2 regions of the Paracerasibacillus soli genome follow, and region 2 is predicted to be linked to the other one. Evidence: riboswitches for the same ligand, from Rfam matches in the RefSeq annotation. Region 2 holds a riboswitch; the other holds the start of a gene.
What was found. A riboswitch is a leader RNA that binds a small molecule or an ion and turns the genes downstream of it on or off. The one in region 2 is predicted to bind thiamine pyrophosphate.

Region 1: another riboswitch for thiamine pyrophosphate. It lies ahead of ACFFIS_RS16770 (YkoF family thiamine/hydroxymethylpyrimidine-binding protein); the one in region 2 lies ahead of thiT (energy-coupled thiamine transporter ThiT).

What each region holds. Positions count from the first base shown of each region.
Region 1 covers NZ_JBHLWL010000065.1:119,591-127,051, forward strand. Annotated here, with positions in the region: gene ACFFIS_RS16745 (hypothetical protein) at 49-171, opposite strand; gene ACFFIS_RS16750 (permease) at 576-1,634, shown strand; gene ACFFIS_RS16755 (energy-coupling factor transporter transmembrane component T family protein) at 1,700-2,470, opposite strand; gene ACFFIS_RS16760 (ABC transporter ATP-binding protein) at 2,451-4,127, opposite strand; gene ACFFIS_RS16765 (ECF transporter S component) at 4,124-4,702, opposite strand; gene ACFFIS_RS16770 (YkoF family thiamine/hydroxymethylpyrimidine-binding protein) at 4,695-5,303, opposite strand; TPP riboswitch at 5,432-5,536, opposite strand; gene ACFFIS_RS16775 (DUF1646 family protein) at 5,609-6,619, opposite strand; gene ACFFIS_RS16780 (heavy metal translocating P-type ATPase) at 6,827-7,461, opposite strand, start outside.
Region 2 covers NZ_JBHLWL010000040.1:238,206-245,666, forward strand. Annotated here, with positions in the region: gene ACFFIS_RS12300 (hypothetical protein) at 1-872, opposite strand, end outside; gene thiT (energy-coupled thiamine transporter ThiT) at 1,051-1,626, opposite strand; TPP riboswitch at 1,734-1,834, opposite strand; gene ACFFIS_RS12310 (tetratricopeptide repeat protein) at 1,995-3,110, opposite strand; gene ACFFIS_RS12315 (VanW family protein) at 3,176-4,042, opposite strand; gene ACFFIS_RS12320 (NAD(P)/FAD-dependent oxidoreductase) at 4,414-5,622, opposite strand; gene uraA (uracil permease) at 6,150-7,461, shown strand, end outside.

The DNA of each region.
Region 1 (7,461 bases), on a different contig from region 2:
ATCGCGATTCTTGAGTTGTTCAAGAATCGCTTTTTTAATACTACTAATTCACCAACTTCTACAATCGAAGCCAATTCTTCTACCATGATTTCGCAATCTTCTACAATCGAAGCCAATTCTTCTACTACGAATCCACCAACTTCTACAATCGAAACCCAATTCTTCTACCACGATTTCGCCAACTTCTACAATCTAATCCAATTTTTCTACAATACATCGAGTACATTTTTCAATGTGGGAAAATTTGTAAACCCGTGGACACATTATAAAAACTGTTATATAATTTTTTATGGTAAACACGCGTAATGAAGGGGTCGGAGGTTTTAATTTTTTCTCCAGTATCACGTACAGACACTAAATATTTTAAAAAGTTGGTGCATCTAAATACGTATGGATGCACATTCTAGTGATAAATCAATCTCTTCTTTACCTGCTTAAAAGTAAATTGGGCACGATATGATAAGTTCTTTATTTGTAATAGCCTCATGCTTTTAGATGTATACTATGCTGAAATATAAAACCTTTTAAAAGGTTTTTTTGTTTTTGTGGAAATTTATACTAGGAGGACGCGCAAGATGCAATCAGATACATCAATAGATAAACATACAGAAAACAACAAAAAGGCGATTTGGTTTGTCCTAATCTTTTTGTTTGTTGCAGTTGTAGGATTACTTTATGCAAAGTGGTGGCCATATTATCATAAAATGATTACAGCTTCAAATACCCATTCCATCGGAGACTCGATTTTGGGTGATCAATTAGGTGGGAAACCTTCTTGGCATACTGCATGGGAATACGCTGTTACCTATTTTCAAGCCGTATGGAAAGCCGCATTACTTGGTATTCTTCTTGGATCATTAATTCAGGTTTTATTGCCAACGAAATGGCTTTTAAAGGTTTTAGGTAAGACTTCATTTGGAAGCACCGCCGTTGGTGGCCTTGCCTCTGTCCCTGGTATGATGTGTACTTGTTGTGCCGCTCCGATGGCAGTCGGGCTCCGAAAAAAGAATGTCTCTGTCGGCGCAGCGCTAGCATTTTGGATTGGGAATCCAGCAATTAATCCAGCTACACTTGTTTTCATGACATTTGTTTTGTCCTGGAAATTTACCTTAATACGCCTTATATTTGGACTTATTTTAACGTTTGGAGTTAGCTACCTCGCCAATCGTTTTGCTGGCGATACAAAACCAATTGACATGGAAAGGATTATCCAGGATGAGGAGGAAACGGGTGGATTTTTTGCAAGATGGATGAAGAGCTTGGGCACAATGATTCTATATATTGTCCCTGCCTATATTCTGTCTGTTCTTATTCTTGGTGTTGCACGTGTTTGGCTTTTCCCACAATTAAGTGGAACAATGGCGAATGGAATTTTAGCTATTATTTTATTCGCTATAGGTGGTATGCTCTTTGTTATTCCAACCGCTGCTGAAATACCAATCATTCAAACATTCTTGTCCATTGGTATTGGTACTGGTCCGGCAGCAGCATTATTGCTAACATTACCAGCCATCAGTTTGCCGTCGCTAATCATGGTATCGAAGTCATTTCCAAAAAAAGTACTGTTATTCGTGACAGTTTCGGTTGTAGTAATTGGCATTTTTAGCGGTCTGACAGGCATGCTAATTTTATAAAAAGAATACTACGGGTTTCTCCCTTTCAAGGTGAGAAACCCTATTTGATTATAATCAAACCGAATTTAATTAAATATTTCCAAATATCCTAACTGCCATGAAATAGCACTAGCAACTAAAAACATGACAATCATTACGGCCAAAAAAATATAATCTGCTTTTGATACGGAAAAAATACGATAAAACGTTCTCTTTCTACCTCCAGTAAATCCTTTTGATTCCATTGCCATCGCAGTACGCTCGGCCTTACGAATCGCACTTGCTAATAGCGGAATAGCAAAACGGCGATATTGCTGCCATTTACCTGCTAATGTCTTTGCTTGATTCACACCACGAATACGATGGGCAGCGTGAATTGTTTTGAGTTCATCTCGCATCATAGGTAAAAAACGATATCCTGCAAGTACACCGTATGCAATCTTAGGTGGCAAGCGAAACTGTTGGATCAAACTTAAAATAAAATCAATTACATTTGTCGTAAAGATAAACAATAGTGATAGCGCGGCGACACTTAAAACCCTTACGGCTAAGGCCAATGCAGTTAAAAAGGATTCACGTGGATATTGCAGTCCAAAGATTGTTATGATCTCGTTTGGATTTTTTGGCACTTCTGCAAATACGATTGTCGTCCAGAGCATCCCGAATGAAAAAATTGTAAAAGGCAGGAAATATAAGATATACCTTTTCCACTTCACTTTTCCCCCAAGAAAAGTGATGCTTATCGTGCTGATTAAAAATAAGAAAGGTGTTACTGGGTCAAAAATAAATGCGATAAGTACGACCAATATTACAATCGTCAAAGCTTTTACACTTGGGTTAAGATGGTGAAGAAACATATGCAACATTCCTTTCCCATATGCGCTGCATTTTCTCGGGAACAGGTATTGTTAACTGCCAAACGTCCAATTGTGTTTTAGGGTAGTTCCATAATTCAATTGGTGTACAATCTGCAACAATTTCCCCCTTATGCATAACAATGACACGCGTTGCATATTGATGGACTAATTCCATATCATGGGTGATCATTGTAATAGCTGTTCCCGCTTCATAACGATTCACAAGTAGCTCCATTAGCTTTTTATTTGAACTGGCATCCTGTCCAAATGTCGGTTCATCAAGTAGTAACATCGTCTGATTATCAACAACCATCGTTGCCACACTCAGTCTCCGTTTTTGACCTTGACTTAACGTATACGGATGTTCATTCTCCAAATGGCTAATACCACATACTGCTAGGACGTGGCGAACTTTTTCTTTCACTTCATCCGCCTTCATTCCTTTTGTTCGCAAGGTAAAGGCAACCTCATCGAACACTGTATTTGCAATAAATTGATGTTCTGGATTTTGAAAAACATAACCTAATTCTTTCCGTAAATCTCCCTCCTGCCATACTTTTAATGCTTTTTCTTTTATGTAAATATTTCCGTCAGTTGGCTTTTGAATCCCCGCAATGATACGTGAAAGTGAGGTTTTCCCACTCCCGTTCGCACCAACAATCGCAACAAACTCATCTTTGTATAGTGTAAAAGAAATACGCGACAATATGCGTTGCCTATTTACTGTCCATGAGACATTTTCCAGTTTGATGAATGGAACAGTAACATTTTGTTGCATCGAAGTGGGTTTCTTCCATTCTATTTTCCCAAAACAATTTACTTGTGTTGCAAATTCAGCAAGTGTTAATGGAACAGTAGCAGGTACATGCTCCATATGATGAAGTACATATTGTGCAACTTTTGGTAGCCAAATACCTTCCTCTATTAATTTTGGATATTCGTGGGCAATCGCATCACGTAATGATCCATCAAAAAAGATATTCCCTTTTTGATTTAATAAAATACAACGTTCAGCTACATCTGTCCAACCATCTAATTGATGTTCGATTATAATGAGTGAACAATTTACTTTTTCTTTTAATTTCTTTATTGTTTTCATCACTTCTTTGGCCGAAACTGGATCCAAATTCGCCGTCGGTTCGTCTAAAATTAGTAGTTTTGGTTCAAGTGCCAAAATGCATGCAAGTGCAAGCTTTTGTTTTTGCCCTCCTGATAGTCGCGCAATGGTAGCAGTTTTATATTTCGATAAACCTACAAGCGCTAATACTTCATCAATCTTTGCTGACATTTTTTCATATGGCGTACACATATTTTCCAAGCCAAATGCAATTTCATCCTCTACAGTTAACATACAGAATTGTGTTTCAGGGTCTTGGAAAACAACACCGACAAACTGACTTAGTTCACCTGGTTGATAATCGTTTGTTCTTTTTCCTGCAATGACAATATCCCCAGTCATTTCTCCATCTAACTCTCGCGGATATAGGCCATTTAAACAAAATGTTAACGTACTTTTACCACTGCCACTTGGGCCAAGAAGGAGAAGACTTTCCCCTTCTTGCATGGCAAAACTAATATTGGATAATGTTTCTATTTCATTTGTATGATCAAAGCGTAATGAGAGATTCTCAACATAAACGAATGGCTTATTTTTCATGCTACACGACCCTTTCGCTTTTCTTTCCCTATGGCGAAGTTAGCTAATACACCTGTTCTAGCTAATCCATCACTTAACGCTTTCCCTAAAAGTCCAGCAATAAGCGCACCACTAATGACCCGAGTAACGAACATTGCGATGACATAATGAGTTGAAAGTGCACTATATCCACTCATGAAATAACCATATGTGAAACTTGTTACGGATGATCCAACTCCAGCAGCCATTAGTACCCATGTCGCATAATTTTTCCATCTTGTAGCTGCAAAAACTGCTTCTGCTCCAATTCCTTGTACCATACCTGTAATGATCAACATCGGCCCTGTTGCATTTCCGATAAGCACTTCCACCATCGCTGCAATTGTTTCTGATAAAAATGCTGCCCCTGGTTTACGAATGATATAGGCCGCAATAATTGAAACGATAAACCAAATTCCAAAAATGAAATCATATCCAATTGGTCCCATCAAACCAACTAGTAATTTTCCTAAAGGTAAAAACGCCAGATATACAACACCAAAGACAACTGACAGCGCAGCCATCACAACAATTTCTTTAAAGCGCCAATTACGCATGTATATCAACATCCTGATGTGAAGGACTGTTAGCAGAAATGGTTACCGTCATCACTGTATGTGTTGAACCCGCATTTTTTGTCGCGTTAAAGACCTTTTCTAAACCACTGAAAACATTCTGTGCGTCACCTGTTAATCTTGTCGCATAATGGGCTGGGGAAACAGAAACAAAGTCTTTCATTGCTTCAATTTGTTCATAAATAACATCCATATACTGACCACCACCAAGTGGATAAAGTGAAAACTTTGCGGCAATATATTGCTTAATAGACCCTGTGTTCTGCACATTTACCGGATTGTCATCTTCAATTAAATAGACATCTCCAGCTGAATCCCCCGGACAACCAACAGAATATGTAGCTTGAAATGCGACATGTTCCCCCGTTTGTGCAGCTTGTAAAAATACTGCCCTTGTTACATCAAATACATGGACAGCTTTTCCTCTCACAGTCGTTGTCACATCGTCCGTTTTTACCCAAACCTTTGAAGTGTCTACTTTCTCCAACGTCTCTAAAATGATATCCACAAAACGGTCACACATTGGGTACAGTGAAAAACTTGCTCCCACTATCTGCGTATTACCACAAACTTGATTTGCCATCTCCATATCCTCCCTTGTTTTCAAACTGCATATTTCAGGATAATTTGGATGCAAAAAGACTGCATCCCAGGGGAATGCAGTCTTCAATATTCATGAATACCATACACATTAAAAAATTGAGTATGCCGAACACACCGACTACACTTCCCCACGCTAGTATTATCTAGATCGGGTGCAAAGGGTCAGAACAATAAGTTCCTCTCAGCCGATAAACAGCTCCCCTAGTGCTTTTCATTTCTATGCAGCTTTCTACTCTCATCATAGCATGACAATTTTATTTGTAAAGTAAAGCATTTCAACTGTTTTTAAAAAATTAACAACACAACAAAATATATTGCCATAACAACTAGTCCAATTGGTAAGCCGTAACGTGCCCACTCTTTACTCGTAATATTTAACTTTCCCGCAGAAATGATATTTGGAATATTACCAGGTATGAGCATTCCACCACTAATTAGTAGCCCAAGTAAGATTGCCTTTATCGTCCCAGCAGTCATCTCCGGACTAATTTCTGCTGAAGCTAATGTTGCATTATCAAGTATCGCCGATAGCATATTCACCCAATACAAAATAAACGGATTTAGACCAATTAAAAATCGATTAATTAACGGTTCAAAACCAGCTCCTAGTAACGTGAGACCCATCACAAATAAATAGATTTTCACACTACGTATCAAAATTTCCCCATACGTTTCTGTCTGCTTATCTCCAGCTAAGGAATTTTTAGCTTGAACCGGCTTAATCCAAAGCGCTGTTAAAATTCCCAAACCAATAATTCCTACTATGACATAAGGACCAATTAAATCCATTAAATAGAAAAAGTGCTCATTTAATTTACTTGTTGTAATCGTGGAAAGTGGTTCTCCAATTGGCGTTAAGGCAGCCCCCAAACCTATTGAAAAACAAGCTAACACGACAAGTCTTATTTCTGACTGACGGTCTAACTTTAGAACACTTACAATTAATACGAGTACAAGTGCTGCAATAATCGCTGTTATAACGCTTGACAAAAGTCCTAAGACAACAACAATTAATGCAACAAAAAGTGGAAACGGCGTTTTATCACTTGCAAGTTGAATCCCTTTTTCTAAAGGAGATTGGAACCATTTAAATAGTAATCCTGCAATAAGTACGGCAAGTGTAATATTAATTGGATCTTCTAATGATTTTAAAAGTAAGTCACTATTAAATACGCCACCTACCCAGGCAGCTAGAATTCCCATAATAAATAGAAATACTTCTAAGTTATGTTCAACTTTCTTCACTGTAAACGGAAGAAATAAAACGAGTATTAAAATAATAAATAAACCAGTCATGTTGTACCTTCTTTTCTATTTTTAAATTGGTGTCTTCTTTATTATATCACCAAACTTTTTTTGTAAACGAGAATAATGACTATATATTTATACCAAATCCTTATTCCTTATCAATAAATCGGGCTTTTTCTGACCATTATATTTTCATTTTAAAGGCATCAAAAAAAACATGGGAGTACATCCCATGTTTTTCAGCAAACATTTTGATTAAGATAAAATAATGTCGGTATCTTTTGGAGATATGTTTTGATTAGATGTATGATTGGTTTGCTTATAACGAACCAACCGTATTGCATTTAAAATAACCAGTAAGACACTTGCCTCATGAATGAGCATTCCTGAAGCGAGAAATACTTTTCCAAGAAGTACACCTGCAAGTAAAAAAGCGACAGTGCCAACTGCAAAGAACATATTTTGTTTCATATTGTTCACAGTTGCCCTTGCTAATGTGTATGCATATGGAATTTTTTGTATTTTATCTCCCATTAACACAACATCTGCAGTTTCCATTGCTGCATCTGTACCTGCTGCTCCCATTGCAATCCCCACATCAGCAAGCGCAATTGCTGGCGCATCGTTAATACCGTCTCCAATCATTGCGACACGGAACCCTTCATTTTTTAATCTTTTAATATGATTCACTTTGTCTTCTGGTAACATTTCAGCAAAAACTTGGTCCATACCTAGTTGTGTTGCTACTTTTTTAGCTGTATATTTATTATCTCCTGTTAACATAACGGTTTGTTTCACACCTAACCGTTTCAACATACGTATTGTTTGTGTTGCTTCTTCGCGAATTTTGTCTGCGATAGAAATAACACCTACCAACTCCCCATCTACAC
Region 2 (7,461 bases):
AAGATGACAGCCACCCCACCTACAAACGCTGCACCATCTCCTCCCTCTAAGCCGCTCATGCGCCCTGAACCTAATTTTGTATACAACATATATATAACAACACATAAAAGAGATAGCGGAACAATTATCGCAAAGATTCGACTCCATAATGTTACGTAGGACGTATTTGCTTCATTCTTGGTACGTGAGGATGATTGCAATGATTGTAAATCAGTCTCATTTTTTGGATCATTCGGTTTTCGTATTGACTTACGATAAAATAAATAAGCTAATAATAGTGCTACTCCACCTGAAATAAGCGAGAGCACAAGGCCTTTATCGGCAACTGCGCCTATATCAGTTCCAGCAGATTTTGCTGATAAACTAGGAGCTACTTGCACAATGTAGTCAGAAGAAAGTGCCATACCCTGCCCTGCAATCGCAATCGCGACAGCAGCAGTCATTGCCGGTAAACCAGAGCGAACTGCAGCTGGTACTAACAGAGCACAAATAAGCGGAACAGCTGGTGTTGGCCAAAAGAATAGAGATATGACATACGTCACAACGACCAAAACAAAGAAGGAAATGTGACCATTAACCATCCACTTTTGAATTGGTTGAATCATCCGTTCATCTGCGCGTAAATCTCGCAAAGAATGGAGCAAGGCCAACATAAACGTGATAATTAAAAAGATATTAAATAACTCTTGTGCAGCCACTAGATTAGCATTGAAAATTGCTGTAAAACCATCAATAACATTTCCTTTATATACCCACGCAATAATAAATGTACCTAAAAGCGTCGGTAATACAACACCTTTACGAAAAATCATCGTAACGATAATCGCCAATGTAAACAATCCGTATAACAAGTGCGTTAAAGTTAAATCCACATGACCCCATCCTTCCAGCATGGACTGTGCTATAACCTATGCACCGCATATGAACATAGTGAAGGATAGACAATTATATTTTTATAATTATTTCATTCAAAAATCCGATCATAATGATGAAAAAAGGGATAACCCATTTTCTTAGGATTATCCCTTACTTGTGAGCGGAGCATGTTTGTTACACTGCCTTTTTAAGTAATGCTTTTGGTTGCTGATTAAATAACAAAAATGTACCTAATACACAAATAATTGTGGACGGTAACATGTATGAAATATTATACATAAATGACCATGCCCAGTAATTCCAACCATCTGGAGTTGATTCCGCCCAAAAAATAACACCTGCAAATAAGTGACATAAGAAACGTAAGACAGATCCTAATATGATACCTGCCGTTATATAAGATAAGTATGTTTTTATTTGTCTATCTTTTACTGCCTCACTAATTTTGCGCGCAAAGATACCAGCAAATCCTAATACTGTAAAGGCGAGACCATATTCTATAAGAACTTGAAACGGGTTTAAAATATACCCACCAAAAAGTAACTTTAAACAGCCTAATAAAAATCCAGCTAACAGACCACCCTTTAATCCCCATCTAAAAGCGATAAGAAAAATCGGTATCATCACGAGTGATATAGAACCGCCATTCCCCCAGATTTTAAATTTTAAGAACGGTACATTGTCTAGAATAAATGCTAAAGCTGTAAACAAAGCAACTTCTATTAAAAATAATGTGCGCTGTCTATCCACGTCAAACTTCCTCCCCCTCATAGTGTTGTTAAAACAACGCAAAAAAAGCAATGCCAAGGGGAAGCTTCCTGATGGGAAAAATTCCGCTCACAACATTGCTTATGAACCATCAAAAAAGCCACCATCCCTACGCTAGTTCTAACTAACAGGTTCAAAGGGTCTGAACTTCACGTTCACTCTCAGCCGATAGGCTCCCCCTGAGGCTCTACTATTCGCTTTTTTTGTCACTATTAATCATATCGTACCTTTTATCTTTATGCAAGGTTCATTGACGACTTAGGTATGCTTCTACCCCAAGCATGCATAAATCAATTGCTTGCTCCCGAAACTCAACTTTACTTAAATCAACGATAATAGATTTCATGTTATTATTGAGCTTTCAACATTTGGACCATTTTATCCTCGTATTGCCGTTTCTTCTTCTTATTGTTAACTCGTTCAAAGTATGTAATAACATCTGCCAATGCTTCTTCGAGTAGTTGCTGATTATTACCTTGTTTAAAGTATGTTATCGCCTTTTCATAGTATTCTGTGGCGACTAGATGATTTGGTTTATTTTGTTTTTCAAAACAGTATGCAAACTGCATATATATCATCCCTAATTTAGTAGATGGGCGTAGAACTTGCTGTTCATATAGACGTGTTGCCTGATCATAGAACGGTATCGCCAACTCATAGTTTTCATCATAAAAATGATAATAACCAATGTCTGTTAAAACCTCAGCAAATAAGACTGTGTTACGATTGTTTCCTTCACTCAATATTGTTAAAGCTTCTTTTAACAAGTTGTAAACAAGCTGTTTATTTTCTTCCAATGTGTATAATTTCGCAAGACTAATCGTACTATGAAGCAACACATTATGTTCTTTCTTTTGTTCAGCAATTGCACGAGCTTTAGTCAAATAAGCAATTGCCTCTTCTACTTCGTTAACTTTCGCATAATTTTGGCCAATCTTGAAGTGCAAAATGAGTTGATATTTATCTTCGGCAAGATTATCAAAATGTTTTAAGGCCTTTTTGTAATATTTATTCGCCCTAATAAATTTATCCAAATTCTCCTCTGCTTCCCCAAGAATCATATAACAACGTGCAAGTTTTATTTCATTTGCTCCTTCTCTTTCACACATCATGACGACTTTCGACATAATTCGTCGACATAATTTATGATCGCTTAAAAAAGCGATTTGGCCTAATATAATCAGTTCATCGCTTGTAGCATTGGTCCTTTGTTCATATTGCTTTTGAATTATTTCTTTAGAGGAAATATATTCTTTCATCTCTGCATAAGAAATTGCTTCCATATAGCAGAGTAAATGTTCTACATCTAATCCAACTTTATTTTGTTTTCTAAAATCCCCTATTTTGGCAACAACATTCGGGTAATGCCCTCGTTTAAATTCCTCTCGTAGGATAGATAATCCTTCAAAATTATGCTTTTCCAATACCTTAGTTAGCGCTTTATCTATATTTATAATTTCTAGCATGAAACTCCCTCCATTCTATTCACCATTGTTACTATATTTAGCTAGTTTTAAACGAGGGACTAAATTTATTTGATTTTCATATTTTCCGATGAATAAATATCCACCGTCATTCTGCCATTTTTTGCTGAGGCACGAATTAATAAAGCTTGGTTATATTCATTTTTAAAAACAAAGTCTGGTCCCCACCAACTTACTGTCGCATCTTTACCAGGTGGAACGTATGGAACCTCTCGACTATGAGAGTACCGTTCGATCATTTGGATACCTTTCAAATTAACAGCATTAAATAATGTCGATGAAACTTGGCAAATACCTCCACCGATATCTTCTGCTAATTCACCTTTAACGATTACTGGGGCACGTTTATATCCTTTTTCTTCCGTTCGTTGTCCAACGACTTTATTAAACGAAAATGATTCACCAGGAAATAGAACATAGCTGTCAATTGCTGCTGTTGCAATTTTTATATTTTGTGAACGTTCTTTATTTGTTTCTTGGTACATAGTTGTATAGGTATGTATTTTATTTTTGCTAATACTTTCAAGTAATTCATCATCTACCCGTGGGGCTACTTCCCTTTTAGGAATGTGTAGAAATTCTTCTTGCCGTAGATAAAATTGACTATAAAAATCATCAATAAATTGATTACGATCTAACTTTTTACCCGTTTTTGCTGATATCATCTTGTTGTCTTGATCGAACCTTGCGTTCTTTGGTTGTTTATATACTTGTTCTTCTAGTCGGTCCATAAGCAAATTTACTTTATGTAAATCCAAAAACAAATCTGTAGGAAATGGCATTGTAAAATGGTCTAACAAAACTGTTTCACTAATGTTATCATCTTTAATAATAAGTTGTTCCGCACTAATTCCTCTTGGGTGAATAAATAAAACGATAGAAATTGAAAACAGAAGTATGTTAATTTTACGCATTGCTTGCCTCCTCTACACTTAGTATGATATAAATCATACAATTTCATGTATCACAACTAATTCTAATCGTCATATGAATAGTAAATAGAGGGTTCGGTATGGTATTAATGGAAAGGAAGTGCCTTTTGAGGTAAAACGTTTAAAATGAATATTTTTTATTAATTATTCCATTACTAGAGTAAAAAAAGCTAAAATAAAAACCACCTTAGCTTTACCTAAAGTGGTTTTCATATCATTAGCGAAAATCTCGCGTGTCTTCCATTTTTCTACTTACAAACATATAGCCAATTAATGATGCTATGCTTAGTAGAAAATAAAATGAACCTCGTTTCATATACATTTCCTCCCTTTTTTTGGAGCTAAATTACGAATTAAAATGGACGAACTTTCCCCTTTTTAAGAAGTAAATTGACACCACCGAACAAGAATATTGAGCGGTTGTCGACTACTTTCTTCATCGTTGCAGCAGGTTTACCAGTTAATTTAGTGCCACCAAATACTGTTCCAACACCGTCAGTAATACCTAATGAAGCTACCGTTCCTTTATCATCAAAAATAAAGTTTTGTAAAGGCTCGTTGTGAAGTAATGCGGCAATATTATGCGCACATGTTGTAGCATGTTGCATAGCGGCTTGTGCTGTTGGTGGGAATGGGCGTCCTTCTGCTTCATTCATCACCCAAGCACAATCTCCTAAAATAAAGATATTATCTTCACCTGGGGCACGTAGATCACCGTTCACTGTAACTTTGCCTCTATTTAATTCAAAGCCTGATTCAGAAAGTACCGGACTACCAGTTACACCGCCTGTCCAAACAATCGTACCGGCTTTAACAAGTTCGCTATCATCACCAACAACGAAACCTTCTTCAGTACATTCGGTAATTTTAGTCCCAATCATAAATTCAACACCACGACGTTCTAAAGATTCCTTAGCATAAGCAACAAGGTCTTTTTCGAAAACAGGCAAAATAGATGGTGCTGCCTCAACATTAATGATACGTGCTTTTCTACGATCAATATCATATTTTTTACATAGTTGTGGCACTTTTTCAACTAATTCTCCAACAAGTTCAATGCCTGTGAAACCACCGCCACCAACTAAAATGGTTAGATCATCATCATTTTTCTCTTCACTATTTTTATATTGTGCAAACTTGTACTCAATGTGGTCACGAATTAGTTGACAACCATCAATATCCTGAATAAAGAATGCATTTTCTTCCATTCCTTTTATTCCGAATGTATTCGTAACAAAGCCTAGTGCAATTACAAGATAATCGTATGTAAGTTCACTATTTTCAAGTACAACTTTATTTTCCTCTTTATTTACTTTTACTACTGAATCGTAAATTAAGCGAACTCGATTTGGATTAACTACATCACTAATCATAAATCTTGCTTGATTGTGATTAATCGTTCCAGCTGCAACTTCGTGTAACCAAGTTGTTTCATAATGGTAATTATGTTTATTAACTAGTACGAGTTCAGCTTCTTCTGGCGCCAATTGTTTGGCTAGTTTTTTTGTCGTCATTAATCCAGCATATCCTGCACCAAGCACGACAATTTTTGGCTTACTCATAATAAATCCACCTTCCTTTTTTAAAGCGAACTACCTTTTAAAGTAATATATATTAATTCGCTTTTTTACATCGAAATAAATTCGCCTTTTATACTTCAAAAAGTACATATTTATCATAACAAAGTTCTTTTAAATACGCTAATGATGTTAACTAGTTTGACACATATTAAGAATATTATGTCTGCTAATGATAATTTTTGTTAAATATATTATAATCATTTTTACTTTTTTTATCATAAATTTATCTCTTCGTTCATTTTTATATGTAGAGTTTTCGTTTTCTTCTAATATAAGACAAATGTTATCGATAATTTTACTTTCAATATCTCAGACTTGTGGTATAGTATATATTAAGTTCATACGGTTACCTTTAAATCAGTCCTGTGAGACTGGCAAGGTGTTACGGATTCAAAGCAATGAGTAGTATGACTCTTTTCTCTCATCCTATGAATCTGTTTATTTCGCACTTTGCCATTTGTGGTGAAGTGCTTTTTCTATTGCTTAAACGGTAACTGATGAACAAATAAATGAAAAAGGTGATAGGTTTGGCAAATTACAAAGAAATACAAGTTGATGAACGGTTACCGCTTCTTAAAAGTTTACCTTTAAGCATACAGCACTTATTTGCAATGTTCGGTTCAACTGTTTTAGTTCCTATCTTATTTGGGGTAAATCCCGGAACCATTCTTCTCATGAATGGGATTGGAACGCTACTCTACCTTTTTATTACGAAAGGAAAGATTCCCGCTTATCTAGGATCAAGTTTTGCATTTATTTCCCCAGTGTTAGTCGTTCTAGGGCATTATTCTGGGGTTGAAGGATACCAATATGCATTAGCAGGTTTTTTAGTTGTTGGGTTGATATTAGCAGTTGTTGGTCTACTTATTAAAGTAGCGGGAACATCATGGATTGATATTGTTTTTCCTCCGGCAGCAATGGGGGCAATTGTAGCTGTAATTGGGCTAGAGCTTGTTCCGGTTGCTACCGAAATGGCTGGTTGGATTGCTCCAGAAGACATCAATCCATCTGTATGGGTCATGGATTCCAAAGTCGCGCTCGTTTCATTTTTGACATTACTTATAACAATCGTTTGTTGGGTTACATTGCGCGGATTTTTGAAAATAATACCAATATTAATTGGAATTATTGCTGGCTATTTAATTGCTTGGGGATTTGGATTAGTTGATTGGAGCTTAGTAAAGGAAGCATCCTGGTTTTCGCTTCCTGAAATTTACACAATGAAATTTGACTGGTCGGCTATCGTCATCATTTTACCTGCTGCAGTAGTTTTAATACCAGAACATATCGGACATTTACTTGTAACAAGTAATATTGTAAAAAAGGACTTAATGAAAGATCCAGGACTAGACCGTTCCTTTATTGGAAATGGTGTTTCTACGATGCTATCAAGCTTGTTTGGCTCGACACCGAATACGACGTATGGAGAAAATATCGGTGTTCTTGCGATTACTAGAGTATACTCTACATGGATAATCGGCGGTGCCGCAGTATGTGCAATTATTCTTTCATTCGTTGGTAAGTTGGCTGCCTTAATTTCTTCCATTCCTACTCCAGTAATGGGTGGTATTTCCTTGCTCTTATTTGGAATTATTGCCGCAAGTGGAATACGTATGCTAGTTGAAGCAAAAATTGATTACAGTAAGGCACAAAATCTAATTTTAACTTGTGTTGTCCTTGTTATTGGTATTAGTGGTGCGTCCATTAAACTATGGGGGAATGTTGAATTAACTGGAATGGGTTTAGCAACAGTTGTTGGAATTGGACTAAGTTTATTTTTTAAAATTCTTGAGGTACTAAACTTATCTAATGATGAAGCGT